DNA from 2 places in the Mesobacillus sp. MER 48 genome. Region 2 is predicted to be linked to the other one. Evidence: a T-box and tRNA genes for the amino acid it is inferred to sense, from the RefSeq annotation. Region 2 holds a T-box; the other holds one or more tRNA genes.

Region 1 (9,139 bases), on a different contig from region 2:
TCGACTCCTTTCGGGCGCGCCATTATATTTTCTCTTTATCGGGGAGTAGCTCAGCTTGGTAGAGCACTTGGTTTGGGACCAAGGGGTCGCAGGTTCGAATCCTGTCTTCCCGACCATGCTTTATATTATATGGGGCCTTAGCTCAGCTGGGAGAGCGCCTGCCTTGCACGCAGGAGGTCAGCGGTTCGATCCCGCTAGGCTCCACCATTATATCTTAATAAAATAATTTGGCGGTGTAGCTCAGCTGGCTAGAGCGTACGGTTCATACCCGTAAGGTCGGGGGTTCGATCCCCTCCGCCGCTACCAAATTTAATCTGGTTGAACCTATTCAATCTAGGATATCCTGGACCTTTAGCTCAGCTGGTTAGAGCAGACGGCTCATAACCGTCCGGTCGTAGGTTCGAGTCCTACAAGGTCCACCATTTTACTTGTTTTGAATACGGAGGTATACCCAAGTCTGGCTGAAGGGATCGGTCTTGAAAACCGACAGGCGGGTAACACCGCGCGGGGGTTCGAATCCCTCTACCTCCTCCATAGTTTTTTATTAATATTGTCGCGGGGTGGAGCAGTCCGGTAGCTCGTCGGGCTCATAACCCGAAGGTCGCAGGTTCAAATCCTGCCCCCGCAATCTGGTCCCGTGGTGTAGCGGTTAACATGCCTGCCTGTCACGCAGGAGATCGCCGGTTCGATCCCGGTCGGGACCGCCATTTTTATTTTTTAGATACACTATTATAGTGGCTCAGTAGCTCAGTCGGTAGAGCAAAGGACTGAAAATCCTTGTGTCGGCGGTTCGATTCCGTCCTGAGCCACCTTATTTAATTTAATTAATTATATATGATTGAGATATGGCGATTGTGGCGAAGTGGTTAACGCATCGGATTGTGGTTCCGACATTCGTGGGTTCGATTCCCATCAGTCGCCCCTTTTCTTAATATGCGGGTGTAGTTTACTGGTAAAACCTCAGCCTTCCAAGCTGATGTAGTGGGTTCGATTCCCATCACCCGCTCCATATATGGGCCTATAGCTCAGCTGGTTAGAGCGCACGCCTGATAAGCGTGAGGTCGGTGGTTCGAGTCCACTTAGGCCCATTTTTTATATTATTCCGCAGTAGCTCAGTGGTAGAGCACTCGGCTGTTAACCGAGCGGTCGTAGGTTCGAATCCTACCTGCGGAGCCATTATGGGGAAGTACTCAAGAGGCTGAAGAGGCGCCCCTGCTAAGGGTGTAGGTCGGGTAACCGGCGCGAGGGTTCAAATCCCTCCTTCTCCGCCATAAGGCCCCTTGGTCAAGCGGTTAAGACACCGCCCTTTCACGGCGGTAACACGGGTTCGAATCCCGTAGGGGTCATAAGGAAAGCTGTTAGCAATTGTGCTAACAGCTTTTTTTGTTCTTAAAATTTTTTCCTCCAGAGGAACCAGGTGTTCTCTTCCAACTTGTCTGCTTTTTTCCAAGATGTTGTTTAAACAATACAGCAGGCTGCACGCACTATCAAAACAGAGTACATAGAAGCGACGATTATGGATTTATGCCAGGGTAAAGGATTGAAAAGGAAAAACTGATCACTTTAGGGGAGATATGTGCTCGGTTGCTTGGTGAAAGAGAAAAACGGGTCACAAAAGGAAGAGGTATGTTCCCGGTTTCTGGGTGAAAGAGAAAAACGGAGCACATAAAGAAGAGATATGTTCCCGGTTATAGGGTGAAGGAGAAAAACGGAGCAGATAAAGAAGAGATATGTTCCCGGTTATAGGCAGTAATAAAAAACGAGGCACATATCGAGAGATATATTCCCGGTTTTAGGAAGAAAGAGAAAAACGGTCACATAAACTAGTGACGAGTGATGTGTTCCTCCAATATCCGAGCCAATGAGAATTCAACCGCATAAACTTCGTAAAAAACAGATCATACAATCAACCTCAATGGCTTTACACGACCACTTAATAGTATTGCTGTATTCAGTAGGAAGTCTACGTAACCCCCCTCAGTCCTAATCACTATTCCATCATTTCCATATGAAAACGCTATCAACTGAAAAATATTTTTAATCACCAACTCTTTGCCAAACCTAATAAATTCAACCAACCCTCTCAAAAAATCATTATTCACTTTCAACTTTCGTTCTCCAAATTTCGCGTAATTGGAAGATTTAGTACATTAAAGCGCTACCATTTTCGGGCTTTTGTCGAATTACCGGCTTTACTAAGTATTATTGTCGAAAAATTAAGAAAATGTTTACAAGGAATTTTTTATGGTAACTAGAATACTACTCAAATAGGAAGTTTTATTCGTTTTTACAAAGGCAGGTGGAGGGCATTGGTAATTAATCCAACAGAGTTTGAATTGCATCTGTTCCATGAAGGGAATTTGTATCAGAGTCATAATTTATTTGGTGCGCATGTCATGAATCGAGGAACCGAAACATATACTCGATTTTGTGTGTGGGCTCCAAATGCGCTTGAAGTAAAGCTTGTTGGTGATTTTAATCATTGGTATGGAGAGAATCATAAGTTTCATAAAGTGAATAAGGAAGGTGTCTGGCAGCTTGCCTTAGAGGGTGATCTGACTGGAGCTATTTATAAATATGAGATTTTTACAGCTGGCGGGGGTAAGAAGCTTAAAGCTGATCCGTTTGCTTTCTTCTCGGAAGAGAGGCCAAATACCGCTTCGGTTGTTTATTCCCTTGATGGGTACAAATGGGGTGATCAGAAGTGGCTGCAGAAGAGGGAGGGGCGGAGCACGCTCGATGAGCCTGTGTTCATCTATGAACTGCATGTGGGTTCCTGGAAAAAGCATGATGATGGATCGTTCCTTACATATCGTGAGCTTGCAGATGAGCTGATTCCTTATATTCTTTCACATGGATACACACATATTGAGCTATTGCCTTTAACTGAGCATCCGCTCGACATGTCCTGGGGCTATCAATCCACAGGTTATTTTTCTGTTACAAGCCGTTATGGAACACCACATGAATTTATGTATTTCGTGGATATGTGCCATCAAAACGGCATTGGGGTTATCCTTGACTGGATTCCTGGCCATTTTTGCAAGGATGCCCATGGGCTGTACCAGTTTGATGGCAGTTATGTTTTTGAATACCAGCGTGAGAGTGACCGGGAGAACCTGGTTTGGGGAACAGCCAATTTTGACTTGGGAAAAACAGAGGTCCAGAGCTTCCTGATCTCGAGTGCGATTTTCTGGCTGGAGAAATATCATATTGATGGCTTCAGGGTCGATGCGGTTGCGAACATCATTTATTGGCCTAATTCAGTCAATGCAGCCAATCCGTACGGGGTGGAGTTTTTAAAGAAATTGAATAAAGCAGTGAAAGAGTTTGAACCTGGAGCTTTGATGGTCGCGGAGGATTCGACCGACTGGCCGCAGGTGACGGCTCCCGTGGAGTATGGCGGACTGGGTTTTACATACAAGTGGAACATGGGGTGGATGAACGACACATTGAAGTATATGGAGGAAGAAAGCCATAACAGGAAGCATATACATGATAAGGTTACGTTCTCCCTGCTTTATGCTTTTTCAGAGAATTTTGTGCTGCCTTTTTCACATGATGAGGTGGTGCATGGAAAGAAGTCTCTTCTCGACAAGATGCCGGGCGATTATTGGCAAAAATTTGCGCAGCTGCGGCTATTGCTTGGATTCATGGTCGCGCATCCTGGAAAGAAGCTGACCTTCATGGGAACCGAATTCGGCCAGTTTTCGGAGTGGAAGGACAAAGAACAGCTTGACTGGAATCTGTTCGGGTATGAAATGCATGAAAAAATGAACCATTACACAAAAGAGCTGATCAAACTCTATAAGCGTTCAAAGCCACTGTATGAGATTGACCAGAGCTATGAAGGTTTTGAGTGGATTGACGCGGATAATCGTGACCAGTCGGTTTTCTCTTTTATCCGTAAAGGGCAGAATCCGGAAGATCTGCTTGTCATCGTCTGCAATTTTACCGAGAAAGTTTACCGTGACTATCGGATTGGTGTCCCGAAGCCCGGGGAATATCGGGAAATTTTAAATAGCGATGCCGAGGTTTTCGGGGGTTCAGGCGTGTTGAATAAAAAAGTGCGAAAAGCAAAGGAAATAGCTTTCCATGGAAGGCCATATTCTATAGAGATGAGTATTTCTCCATTCGGAATCTCAGTTTTACGTCCTGTTATTAAAAGAAAGGGGAGAAACAATCATGCAAAAGAAGAAATGCGTGGCAATGCTATTGGCAGGAGGAAAAGGAAGCCGTCTGCACTCACTGACAAAGAATCTCGCTAAACCAGCTGTCCCTTTTGGCGGCAAGTATCGAATCATCGACTTTCCATTAAGTAACTGCACAAACTCGGGCATCCATACAGTCGGTGTATTGACGCAGTATCAGCCGTTATTGCTTAACTCCTATATCGGCATAGGCAGTGCATGGGACCTCGACAGAAAGGATGGAGGTGTGACGGTGCTCCCGCCTTATGCTGAGAGTTCCGAGGTTAAATGGTATTCAGGCACGGCAAGTGCGATTTTTCAGAACCTGAATTATCTTGATCAGTATGATCCTGAATATGTTTTGATTCTTTCGGGTGACCATATTTATAAAATGAATTATGAATTGATGCTCAACTATCATGTTGAAAAAGGGGCTGATGTGACCATTTCGGTCATAGAGGTGCCTTGGGAAGAAACCAATCGTTTCGGGATCATGAATACGGATTCTGAGCTGAGAATTACTGAATTTGAAGAAAAACCGGATGTCGCTAAAAATAATCTGGCTTCGATGGGAATTTATATTTTTAAATGGAGTGTTTTAAGGGAATATCTGATAAGAGATGACCAGAACCCAGAATCCAGCCATGATTTTGGCAAGGATATCATTCCGCTGCTGATCGAAGAAAATATGAAGTTATTTGCCTATCCTTTTAAAGGTTACTGGAAGGATGTTGGTACTGTTCAGAGCCTGTGGGAAGCGAATATGGATTTATTGGATAAAGATTGTGCACTGAACCTATTTGATCAGTCATGGCGGATTTATTCCGTGAACCCGAATCAGCCGCCGCAATATATTTGCCCAGAGGGGGAAGTTTCGGAATCCCTTGTCAATGAGGGCTGCAAGATTGAAGGAGAAGTTTCCAAAACGGTCGTATTCCAGGGTGTGACGGTTAAAAAAGGAGCGGTTGTCAAGGAAACGGTCATTATGCCAGATGCTGTCATCGGCCATAATTGCGTGATTGAGAAGGCGATTGTGTCGCCAGGCGTATATGTCCCTGATGGTACAATCATCAGGCCAGATGGTAGCTGCAATGAAATTACATTAGTATCGGAAGAAACAATCGGTGAATTGCAATCCAATTGAGCCGACTTCGGGAGGAAATAGAAATGAACAAACGATTATTGGGAGTAATAGATGCGACAACCGTTCACGAAGATCTCCAGGAACTGTCCCTGCATCGGTCGGTGGCGGCGATTCCCTTTGGCGGGCGATACAGGCTGATAGATTTTATCCTTTCAAACATGGTTAATTCGGGAATCGAGAGCGTGGCGATTTTTCCGAAATACCAGTACCGGTCGCTGATGGACCATTTAGGTTCAGGAAGGAATTGGGACCTCAACCGAAAAAGGGATGGATTGTTTTTCTTCCCGGCATCTAATCTGAATAAAAATTATACGGGAATCGGAACATTGGATCACTTTGCCGATAACATTGATTATTTTGAACGGAGTACGCAGGATTATGCGCTGATAGCGAATTCCTATACGGTTTTCAATATGGATTTCCAGCCGTTGCTTGACTGGCATATCGAATCCGGTTGTGACATTACAGAAGTTCAGAAGAATGGAAGGTCGCTAGGAATTTATCTTGTGAAAAAAACCCTGCTGATGGATTTGATCATGACAAGGAATGAAACAGGATATTCGAATATGAGGGATGCTGCCAGGGATACCAGCAGTCAATTCCAGCTTTGTTATTACGACTATGAAGGCTATGCAGTGATGGTGGATACCATCGCTAAATATTTCAGTGTGAGCATGGATTTGCTGAAGCCTGAGGTTTGGAAGGAGTTATTCCCTAAAGAACGCCCTATTTTAACAAAGGTGAAAGATGAGCCTCCAACCCGCTATGATGTGGATGCATCGGTCCGGAATTCAATGGTCGCCAATGGCGGGCTGATTGAGGGGACCGTTGAAAACAGCATCATCGGAAGAGGTGTGAAAATTGGGAAGGGTACAGTGATCCGCAATTGTATCATCATGCAAAAGACGCAGATTAAGGAGAATTGTATATTGGACTCTGTAATAGTAGATAAGGATGCAAGAATCGAGGCAGGAACCGTGATTACAGCGCCAGCAGACTCGCCTGCTGTCATCCGTAAAGGAGCAGTACAGGGAGTGGGGAGCAGCTCGTGAAGGTATTATTCGCAGTATCGGAATGTGTTCCTTTCATCAAGTCAGGAGGCCTGGCAGATGTAGCAGGATCACTTCCGAAGGAACTGGAAAAATTAGGAACGGATGTCAGGGTGATTTTACCGAAATACGGATTGATTCCTGAGAAATTCCGCTCTGAAATGAAGAAAGTGAAAGAGTTTACTGTGCAATTGGGTTGGCGCTCGCAATATTGCGGCATTGAAGCTCTTGAACATGATGGTGTCACCTTCTATTTTGTGGACAATGAATATTACTTCAAGCGGGATAGTCTTTATGGGCATTATGATGATGGGGAGCGTTTTTCCTTTTTTAGCAGGGCGGTGCTCGAGTTCATCGCCGAAAGCGAGTTTTATCCTGACGTGATCCATTGCCATGACTGGCATACCGGAATGATTCCTTTCTTGCTGCGGACAGAGTATTATAAGCGTCCGGGTTATGGATTGATCCGGTCGGTATTCACGATTCATAATCTCCAATTCCAGGGGATTTTCCCTCGGGAAGTGCTGGGTGACCTGCTGCAGATTGACAGTTCTTATTTCAATGAGGAACAGCTGGAATTTTACGGGATGGCCAATTTCATGAAAGCCGCATTGATTTCATCAGATCATATCACAACCGTCAGCCCTACTTACAAAGACGAAATCCAGACTGAGTATTTTGGTGAAAAACTAGATGGAATCCTGAGAAAAAGAAATGAGGATCTTTCCGGGATCGTAAACGGGATCGATCATGATGCTTATGACCCTGAAAGCGATCCTGGCCTGGCTGCCAATTTCGGGGTATGGGGACTAGAAAGAAGAGTGATCAACAAACTGCAGGTACAGCGAAGCTTTGGCCTGCCGGTTAATGATGATGTTCCGGTTGTTGCGATGATCACAAGGCTGACGAAACAAAAAGGCCTTGATTTGGTCAGGGAAGTCTTCCATGAAATAATGGCAACTGGATTGCAGCTCGTTGTTCTTGGCACCGGTGACCCTGAGTTTGAGCAATTCTTCAGGGAAATGGCTGCGCAGTATCCTGACCAATGTGGCGTATATATCGGTTTTGATGAAAATCTGGCACACCAGGTGTATGCAGGATCGGATTTATTCCTGATGCCATCAAAGTTCGAGCCTTGCGGATTGAGCCAGATGATTGCAATGCGTTATGGATCGATCCCGGTTGCCAGGGAGACGGGCGGGCTGAATGATACGGTCCAGCCTTATAATGAATTCAACGGGGACGGCAATGGTTTTACTTTTGCCAATTTCAATGCCCATGACATGCTCTTTACGATTGAACGGGCACTGTCATTTTACCGTAAGCGAGAAAAGTGGCTGCAGCTGATGGCAAAGGCGATGGAAACAGACTATAGCTGGGCGCAGTCGGCAAGACAGTACAAAGACTTGTATTCCGATCTCATCTCAAGGAGTGAATCGCATGTTTTCTAGTGTTCCCAAATTCAAAACCGCTTTCTTGAAAAAACTCGAGATGATGTTTGGAACCAGCTTTGAAGAAAGCACGAGCCGGGAGCAGTTCCAGACTCTCGGGCATATGATCAGGGAGCATGTGAGTTCTGATTGGATCAAAACGAATGAATTATATCGTGCTGGCGCGAAAAAACAGGTGTATTACCTGTCGATTGAATTCCTGCTGGGGCGTCTGCTCAGGCACAATCTGATCAATTTGGGTGTTGAAGAGGTTGTGTGCAAGGGACTCAGGGACCTGGGGATCGAGCTTGATCAATTGGAGGAAATTGAGGCGGATGCCGGTCTTGGCAATGGAGGCCTTGGCCGTCTTGCCGCCTGCTTCCTCGATTCCCTTGCATCGCTTGATTTGCCTGGACATGGCTGCGGAATCCGCTATAAGCATGGCTTGTTTGAGCAGAAGATCGTTGATGGCTATCAAGTTGAACTTCCGGAGCAATGGCTAAGGCACGGCCATGTCTGGGAGGTGCGCAAGACTGATGATGCAGTGGAAGTACCTTTTTGGGGAGAGATTGAGAGCAGAATGGAAAATGGCCGGCTTGTTTTCAGGCATCTGAACGCGGAGACCATCATGGCTGTTCCTTATGATCTTCCTGTCATCGGCTACCAGACCCAGACAGTAAATACCCTGCGTCTTTGGAATGCTGAACCATCAAGATTCCCGGCAAATGCCGATATTTTTAAGTATAAGAAGGATACTGAGTCGGTTTCAGAGTTTTTATATCCGGACGATACTCATGATGAAGGTAAAATCCTTCGGCTGAAGCAGCAATATTTCCTTGTCGCGGCGAGCCTGAAGGCGATTGTGAAGTCGTTTAAAAAGAAGAATAAGAGCTTGCTAGAGTTCCATGACTATGTGAGCATCCACATCAATGATACACATCCTGCGATCGCGGTACCTGAATTGATGAGGATCCTGATGGATGAAGAGGGACTTGGCTGGGAGGATGCGTGGCATATTACTGTCCAGACACTTTCCTATACAAACCATACGACCCTGGCAGAGGCGCTTGAACGCTGGCCGATCAGGATATTCCAGCCGCTGCTGCCGCGTATATACATGATCGTCGAAGAGATAAACGAGCGTTTCTGTAAAGTGGTATGGGAGCAATATCCTGACGATTGGGGCAGGGTTGAATCCATGGCAATCATTGCCCATGGCGAGGTCAGGATGGCCCCGCTTGCGATTGTCGGCAGTCACAGCATTAATGGAGTGGCGAAGCTCCATACGGATATCTTGAAAAATCGGGAAATGAACTTATTTTATCA
Region 2 (7,436 bases):
AGATTGCCATTACTTTTTTCTTTGAAAGATACGGGAATGGATGACTTAAGTTGAAAGAATTCCTTGAAACGATTTTCAGTCATATGAAAGTGATCCAATATGGACATAGGCAGGGAGTAAAGTGAATCCTGTTCAGATTGCAGCTTTTCAAAATTTTGCTTCCCTCTTAGTGATGCATAGATGCCAGAGAGTTCAGGAATCCGTTCCATCACGTCACCCATTGTTGCTTTTTCTCCTTCCAATTGTTTCATGTGGAACATCTTTTCAGCCATAAGCGAAAATAGGCCATTCTTTTGGAATTTCACCTCATCATCCAAGAATCGATATTGTTGCTTTTTACGCTTTCTTGTCGAAACACCGTGAGCAAGAACGGAAGTCGTCTCAGGGTAATCTGGTTCAACTGTCAGGATGCATGCTTTGATAAGATGGACAAGTCCATAGAAAAGCAAAATGGGCTGGATGGCCAGCGGCGATTTTTCTGCCTGTTCATAATAAAGCTTCCCATGTTCGAGATAATACATAAAGGGATAGCAGTTTTCAAAGCTCTTCAGGTCAGGCTGCTCGAGATTGATTTTCCGGTAACATTTTTTTAGAAAATCTTGTGAATATTCGGCTGAAAAGAAGAGTGTATAGCTATTCCAATCTTTATAAGGCAAAGACACATAAAAAACCTCCAAGTTAACTGAAAAATCTAACTAATAACAACGTCCTTGACAGTATTTTAACCAATTGATAACCTACAAATAATATTTTCTTAAAGGGGGGCATTTACTATGTGGGAAAGTAAGTTTGTAAAAGAAGGATTAACGTTTGATGATGTACTATTGGTGCCAGCTAAATCGGAGGTTTTACCAAAGGATGTCAGCCTCAAGGTCAGCCTGACAGAGACACTGGGATTGAATATTCCGATCATCAGTGCCGGCATGGATACAGTAACAGAAGCTGAATTGGCGATTTCCATCGCAAGGCAGGGGGGTCTGGGCATCATCCATAAAAACATGTCCATTGAAGCCCAGGCAGATCAGGTTGATAAGGTAAAGCGCTCTGAAAGTGGTGTCATCACTGATCCTTTCTTTTTAACCCCAGAGCATCAAGTATATGATGCTGAACATCTGATGGGGAAATATCGCATTTCCGGTGTTCCGATTGTCAATAACAAAGAAGAGCAAAAACTTGTTGGAATCATTACGAATCGTGATATGCGTTTTATCCAGGATTACTCCATTAAAATTGAGGAAGTCATGACTAAAACGAATCTGGTGACTGCTTCTGTAGGTACAACCCTTCAGGAAGCAGAACAAATCCTTCAGCGCCATAAGATTGAAAAACTCCCACTAGTAAATGACGAAGGTGTTTTGAAAGGCCTCATCACCATTAAGGATATCGAAAAAGTGATTGAGTTCCCGAATTCTTCGAAGGATAACAAAGGCCGATTATTATGCGGAGCCGCAGTCGGGGTAACAGCCGATACGATGAAGCGTGTTGAGATGCTGGTGAAATCACATGTGGATGTCATTGTTGTTGATACAGCGCATGGGCATTCGAAGGGTGTAATTGAAACAGTAAAACAAATCCGTGAAGCCTACCCAGAACTTAATATTATCGCCGGAAATGTCGCGACAGCAGAAGCGACAAAAGATCTGATTGAGGCTGGGGCAGATATCGTGAAGGTTGGCATTGGACCTGGTTCGATCTGTACTACGCGAGTCGTTGCCGGTGTAGGTGTGCCGCAAATTACAGCTGTGTATGATTGTGCGACAGAAGCACGCAAGCATGGCAAGGCAATCATTGCCGATGGAGGCATCAAATACTCCGGAGATATCGTGAAAGCACTAGCCGCCGGAGGGCATGCAGTCATGCTTGGAAGCTTGCTGGCTGGTGTCACTGAGAGTCCAGGTGAAACTGAAATCTACCAGGGAAGACGCTTCAAAGTGTACCGTGGTATGGGTTCAGTTGCTGCGATGGAAAAAGGATCGAAGGATCGTTACTTCCAGGAAGACAACAAGAAGTTTGTTCCAGAGGGCATTGAAGGAAGAATTCCTTACAAAGGACCCCTTACAGACACAATCTATCAGCTGATCGGCGGCATCCGTTCGGGCATGGGATACTGCGGAACGGCAAACCTTCAAGAATTAAGGGAAAATGCTCAATTCGTAAGAATGACGGGCGCAGGTTTGAGAGAGAGCCACCCGCATGACGTCCAGATCACGAAGGAAGCTCCAAACTATTCCATGTCATAATTCAAAGCCTGGAAAATCAGGTTTTACTTACGTTGTATAAGCAGCAAGTTTACGAAAAAGAAAATTAAATAAAGGAAAAACAGACAGGGACTAAGACTTTTATCCTGTTTCGGGTCTGTTTTTTCCTGATTTTACAATAGACAGAGTGACTATTCTCTGTCTATTTTTTTCGTTTTTTTTATGGTAAACTATACGGGTGTGATTTTTTAAAGGGTAGAAAAAAATGCAAGTTTTATAGATTATTTCAAAATTATGGAGGGAAATTCGTCTTGAATCGTAAACAGAAACAGCTTTCAATGTTTTTTGCAGCATTCATTCTAACGATCACAACAATGTTTTCAGGATTTTCAATGGAAGCTGAAGCAGCAGAGGGTCAACTCGGCATTGATGCCGAAGCAGCTATGCTGGTAGATGCGGAAACTGGAAGAGTATTATATGAGAAAAATTCCGATGTTGTCCTTGGTGTGGCTTCCATGTCCAAGATGATGACAGAATATATGGTTCTTGAAGCGGTCAAAGAAGGAAAGCTGAAGTGGGATCAGAAGGTCAAGATCAACGAGTATGTCCACAAGCTGTCAGCTGCACCTGGCCTTTCAAATGTTGGCTTGACCCAAGGTGAAGATTATACGGTAAAAGAATTATATGAAGCGATGGCGATCCATTCCGGAAATGCAGCAACGGTTGCACTTGCTGAGGTTCTTTCTGGAACTGAGAAAAACCATGTTGAAAAAATGAACAAAAAAGCAGCCGAGTTAGGCTTGAAGGATTATAAATTCGTCAACTCCTCAGGCTTGAACAATAAGGATCTATTAGGCCAGCATCCTGCAGGCAATCCTGATGAAGAAAATGTCATGTCTGCACGTTCAATGGCCAAGCTTGCCTACCGACTATTGAAGGATTACCCAGAGGTTTTGGAAACAGCAAGTATGCCTGCATTGAAATTCCGTGATGGCCGTGAGTACAAGAACTTTAACTGGATGCTTCCAGGCCTTATTTATCAATACGAGGGTGTCGATGGCCTGAAGACGGGTTCTACTGATTTTGCTGGCTATGGTTTTACTGCTACTGCGATGAAGAATGGCCAGAGAGTCATCTCTGTTGTGATGAAGGCGGACTCTAAGGACAGCCGTTTTGCTGAGACTCGTAAAATCCTTGATTTTGCTTTCAGTAATTTTACAGAAGAAGAGCTTGTGAAAAAGAATTATCAGGTGAAAGGCAAGAAAACTCTTCCGGTAACGAAGGGCAAGGAAGACAGCGTGAAGATCCAGTCAAAAAAGGCGATCTCCATGGTAATCAGAAATGGCGAAAAAGATCAATATAAGCCAGTGCTCGTTCTGGATAAAAAGAAGCTTAACAAAGATGGTGAGCTGACTGCTCCAATCAAAAAAGGCGAACAAGTCGGCTATATGACTGTTAAGAATACCCAAGATGAAAAGATCAGCTTCCTGACTGAAGATGGCCAAAAAGAAATTCAGGTTCCAGTCGTTGCTGCTGAAAGCGTGGAAAAAGCAAACTGGTTCGTGCTTACAATGCGTGGAATCGGCGGGTTCTTTGGAGACCTGTTTGGCGGCGTTGCTGATACGGTAAAAGGTTGGTTTTAATGAATAATCAAAGGTTTCCTGTCTTGACAGGAAACCTTTTTTATTGTTTATTTTCAATAGGGGTAGCTGTAATTCCGACTAAAAAAGTCCGAATATCCAGTTATTTGTATTTGCTTTACATAGTAATCCCTTAAAAGGGACAAGGGGGAGTAAGAATGAGGACAGGTACTGATCGTGTTAAACGTGGTATGGCAGAAATGCAAAAGGGCGGCGTCATTATGGATGTTGTCAATGCCGAGCAGGCAAAGATTGCTGAAGAAGCAGGTGCGGTTGCCGTAATGGCACTTGAGCGTGTTCCTTCAGATATCCGTGCAGCTGGCGGTGTAGCAAGAATGGCTGACCCGAGAATCGTTGAAGAAGTGATGGGTGCTGTCACGATTCCCGTTATGGCAAAAGCAAGGATTGGACATATTGTAGAAGCACGTGTGCTAGAAGCAATGGGCGTTGATTATATCGATGAAAGTGAAGTTTTGACTCCGGCAGATGAGGAGTACCACCTGAATAAAAGAGATTACACAGTTCCGTTTGTCTGCGGATGCCGCGATCTTGGCGAAGCAGCCAGAAGGATTGGCGAGGGAGCATCCATGCTTCGTACAAAGGGTGAGCCAGGCACTGGAAACATCGTTGAAGCTGTTCGCCATATCCGCAAGGTGAACGCACAGGTTCGCAAAGTAGTCGCAATGGATATTGATGAGCTTATGACAGAAGCTAAGCTTCTTGGAGCGCCATATGAGCTTCTTCTTGAAATCAAGGAGCTTGGACGTCTCCCGGTCGTCAACTTTGCAGCAGGAGGCGTAGCAACGCCCGCAGATGCAGCATTGATGATGCAGCTTGGTGCTGATGGAGTATTTGTTGGATCTGGTATCTTCAAATCTGATAATCCAGCGAAGTTTGCAAAGGCAATTGTCGAAGCAACGACACATTATCAGGATTATGAATTGATTGCGAACATTTCGAAAGGCCTTGGCATCCCGATGAAGGGCATGGAGATTTCATCATTGGCCCCTGAAGCCCGCATGCAGGATCGCGGCTGGTAAGGAGTATCAATATGGTGAAAATCGGAGTACTAGGCCTTCAAGGGGCTGTCCGTGAGCATATATGGGCAATCGAGGCTTCTGGGGCAGAGGGCGTAGTTGTTAAACGTCCCGGTCAGCTGGAAGAGATAGACGGATTGATCATTCCAGGCGGAGAAAGCACGGCCATTCGCCGTCTGATTGATAAGTATGGATTCATGGACGAGTTGAAAAAATTCGCTGCAGATGGCAAGCCAATGTTCGGGACCTGCGCAGGATTGATCTTGCTGTCGAACGACCTGGTTGGCTATGATGAACCGCATATCGGTGTCATGGATGTGAAAGTGGAACGCAACTCGTTCGGGCGCCAGCGTGAGAGTTTTGAAGCAGATATCGATATTTCCGGAGTGGCTGACAATTTTTCCGCCGTATTCATCCGGGCTCCTCATATCGTGGAAGCGGGTGAGAATGTCGAAGTGCTTGCAAAGCATAATGACAGGATTGTCGCTGCCCGTGATGGTCAATTCCTCGGCTGTTCCTTCCATCCGGAATTGACAGATGATTTTCGGCTCATGAATTACTTTGTTAAAATGGTAGAAGAGTCTAAGAGTAAAAATTTTGCATAAACTGCTTGCATGCTGAACATAATTGTAGTAAATTATGAATTAAAATTCGATAGTAAAAGCGATGAGAGGGAATAGTAGCTTGTTTCCATTCCGAAGAGAACCGGTGGTTGGTGCAAACCGGTGTCTGGAACAAACGAATCCGCCCTCGAGCAGAGTATGGAACGCCATATGGCCAGTAAATACTCTCGGTAAAAACCGTTATTTTATGAGTGGAAGGCATTTTTGCCTTCAACTAGGGTGGCAACGCGGGTTAACTCTCGTCCCTTTTTGGGGACGGGAGTTTTTTATTTTATCAAAAGCTTTTTACTGCATATCAAAAAGGGAGGGATTCGCAGTGTTAGACGTAAAGTATTTAAGGGCGAATTTTGAAGAAGTAAAACAGAAGCTTCAGCACCGTGGCGAAGACTTGACTGATTTTGGAAAGTTTGAGGACCTGGATGTCAAGCGCAGGGAATTGATCCTTGAAGCTGAACAGCTGAAGAGCAGGAGGAATGAAGTATCCCAGCAGGTTGCGCAGCTTAAGCGTGAAAAGCAGGATGCAGACCACCTGATTGCGGAAATGCGTGAAGTAGGCGACAAAATCAAGGTGCTGGATGATCAATTGCGTGAGGTCGAGGAAGAGCTCGAGGCATTGATGCTTAGCATTCCGAATATCCCGCATGAAAGTGTTCCGGTTGGCGAAACAGAAGACGATAACGTGGAAATTCGCAAATGGGGCGAAGTCCGTGACTTTGAATTTGAAGCTAAGCCGCACTGGGAAATCGCAGACCATCTGAAAATCCTTGATTTTGAACGTGCAGGAAAAGTAACAGGCAGCCGTTTTGTCTTTTACAAAGGCTTAGGCGCACGCCTTGAGCGCGCATTGATGAGCTTCATGCTTGACCTGCATGTGGATGAGCATGGCTACAAGGAAATCCTTCCTCCGTACATGGTCAACCGCGCAAGCATGACAGGAACAGGACAGCTGCCTAAGTTTGAAGAGGATGCATTCCGCATCGAGAGCGAAGATTACTTCCTGATCCCGACAGCCGAGGTGCCTGTCACGAATATGCACCGTGACGAGATCCTGAGCGGTGAAGAGCTGCCAGTCAATTATGCAGCATACAGTGCATGTTTCCGTTCTGAGGCAGGATCCGCCGGACGAGATACACGCGGTTTGATCCGCCAGCATCAGTTCAACAAAGTGGAGTTGGTGAAGTTTGTTAAGCCTGAAGACTCTTATGACGAGCTGGAAAAGCTGACTGGACACGCCGAAAAGGTGCTTCAGCTGTTAGGCCTGCCATACCGCGTTTTGAGCATGTGCTCTGCTGACCTCGGCTTTACTGCTGCTAAGAAGTATGATATCGAAGTCTGGATTCCAAGCTACGGCACGTATAGGGAAATCTCTTCTTGCAGTAACTTTGAAAGCTTCCAGGCAAGACGTGCGAATATCCGGTTCCGCCGCGAGCCTAAGGCAAAGCCTGAACATGTGCATACCTTGAACGGATCAGGCCTTGCGATTGGCCGTACAGTTGCCGCGATTCTCGAGAACTACCAGCAGGCTGATGGAAGTGTCATCATTCCAGAAGCACTGCGTCCATACATGGGCAATAGGGAAGTTATTGCTCCTGAATAAGTTTCATTAATAAGCGGTTTAAACTTTGATTAGTGTCTAGATCCAACGCCTAGCTCCTCGAGTTGCTTGTCCAGTTTCGCCTCCTAAAAACTCCGAAACTTCAACTCCGCCGGCAGAAGCAAAAAGCGCTTCTTTGTCGGAGTCTCCAGTTTCTGCGTTTCTGGGCAGTCGGCTATACATTTCGATTTCGGTCCGTCCAATGAAGTCAAAGAACGACTTCACTGGTCGGCCCTCCAGCGCTTGTCGGAGCTGACCAAGGCGTTTCCGCTTTTCTTTTGGGCAGGATTCATTCCTGCCCAAAAAAACTTTTAAAGAATTGTTGACTCGTTTTTGAATACGTG

The links. A T-box is a leader RNA that pairs with one kind of tRNA and senses whether it is charged. The one in region 2 lies ahead of serS (serine--tRNA ligase), so its partner is inferred to be a tRNA-Ser.
Region 1: it encodes a tRNA-Ser, which carries the amino acid that the T-box ahead of serS (serine--tRNA ligase) is inferred to sense. The anticodon was not compared.

The regions. Positions count from the first base shown of each region.
Region 1 is NZ_JAMAUR010000019.1:1,219-10,357, reverse strand. It holds tRNA gene M3593_RS23520 (tRNA-Pro) at 40-116, shown strand; tRNA gene M3593_RS23515 (tRNA-Ala) at 132-207, shown strand; tRNA gene M3593_RS23510 (tRNA-Met) at 230-306, shown strand; tRNA gene M3593_RS23505 (tRNA-Ile) at 346-422, shown strand; tRNA gene M3593_RS23500 (tRNA-Ser) at 442-534, shown strand; tRNA gene M3593_RS23495 (tRNA-Met) at 555-628, shown strand; tRNA gene M3593_RS23490 (tRNA-Asp) at 632-707, shown strand; tRNA gene M3593_RS23485 (tRNA-Phe) at 737-809, shown strand; tRNA gene M3593_RS23480 (tRNA-His) at 849-921, shown strand; tRNA gene M3593_RS23475 (tRNA-Gly) at 936-1,009, shown strand; tRNA gene M3593_RS23470 (tRNA-Ile) at 1,015-1,088, shown strand; tRNA gene M3593_RS23465 (tRNA-Asn) at 1,102-1,176, shown strand; tRNA gene M3593_RS23460 (tRNA-Ser) at 1,181-1,271, shown strand; tRNA gene M3593_RS23455 (tRNA-Glu) at 1,275-1,346, shown strand; gene glgB (1,4-alpha-glucan branching protein GlgB) at 2,310-4,268, shown strand; gene M3593_RS23445 (glucose-1-phosphate adenylyltransferase) at 4,186-5,334, shown strand; gene M3593_RS23440 (GlgC family sugar phosphate nucleotidyltransferase) at 5,358-6,386, shown strand; gene glgA (glycogen synthase GlgA) at 6,383-7,834, shown strand; gene M3593_RS23430 (glycogen/starch/alpha-glucan phosphorylase) at 7,824-9,139, shown strand, end outside.
Region 2 is NZ_JAMAUR010000018.1:8,768-16,203, reverse strand. It holds gene M3593_RS23425 (YaaC family protein) at 1-662, opposite strand, end outside; gene guaB (IMP dehydrogenase) at 774-2,240, shown strand; gene M3593_RS23415 (serine hydrolase) at 2,537-3,841, shown strand; gene pdxS (pyridoxal 5'-phosphate synthase lyase subunit PdxS) at 3,997-4,878, shown strand; gene pdxT (pyridoxal 5'-phosphate synthase glutaminase subunit PdxT) at 4,890-5,480, shown strand; T-box leader at 5,533-5,748, shown strand; gene serS (serine--tRNA ligase) at 5,815-7,095, shown strand; gene M3593_RS23395 (hypothetical protein) at 7,132-7,317, opposite strand.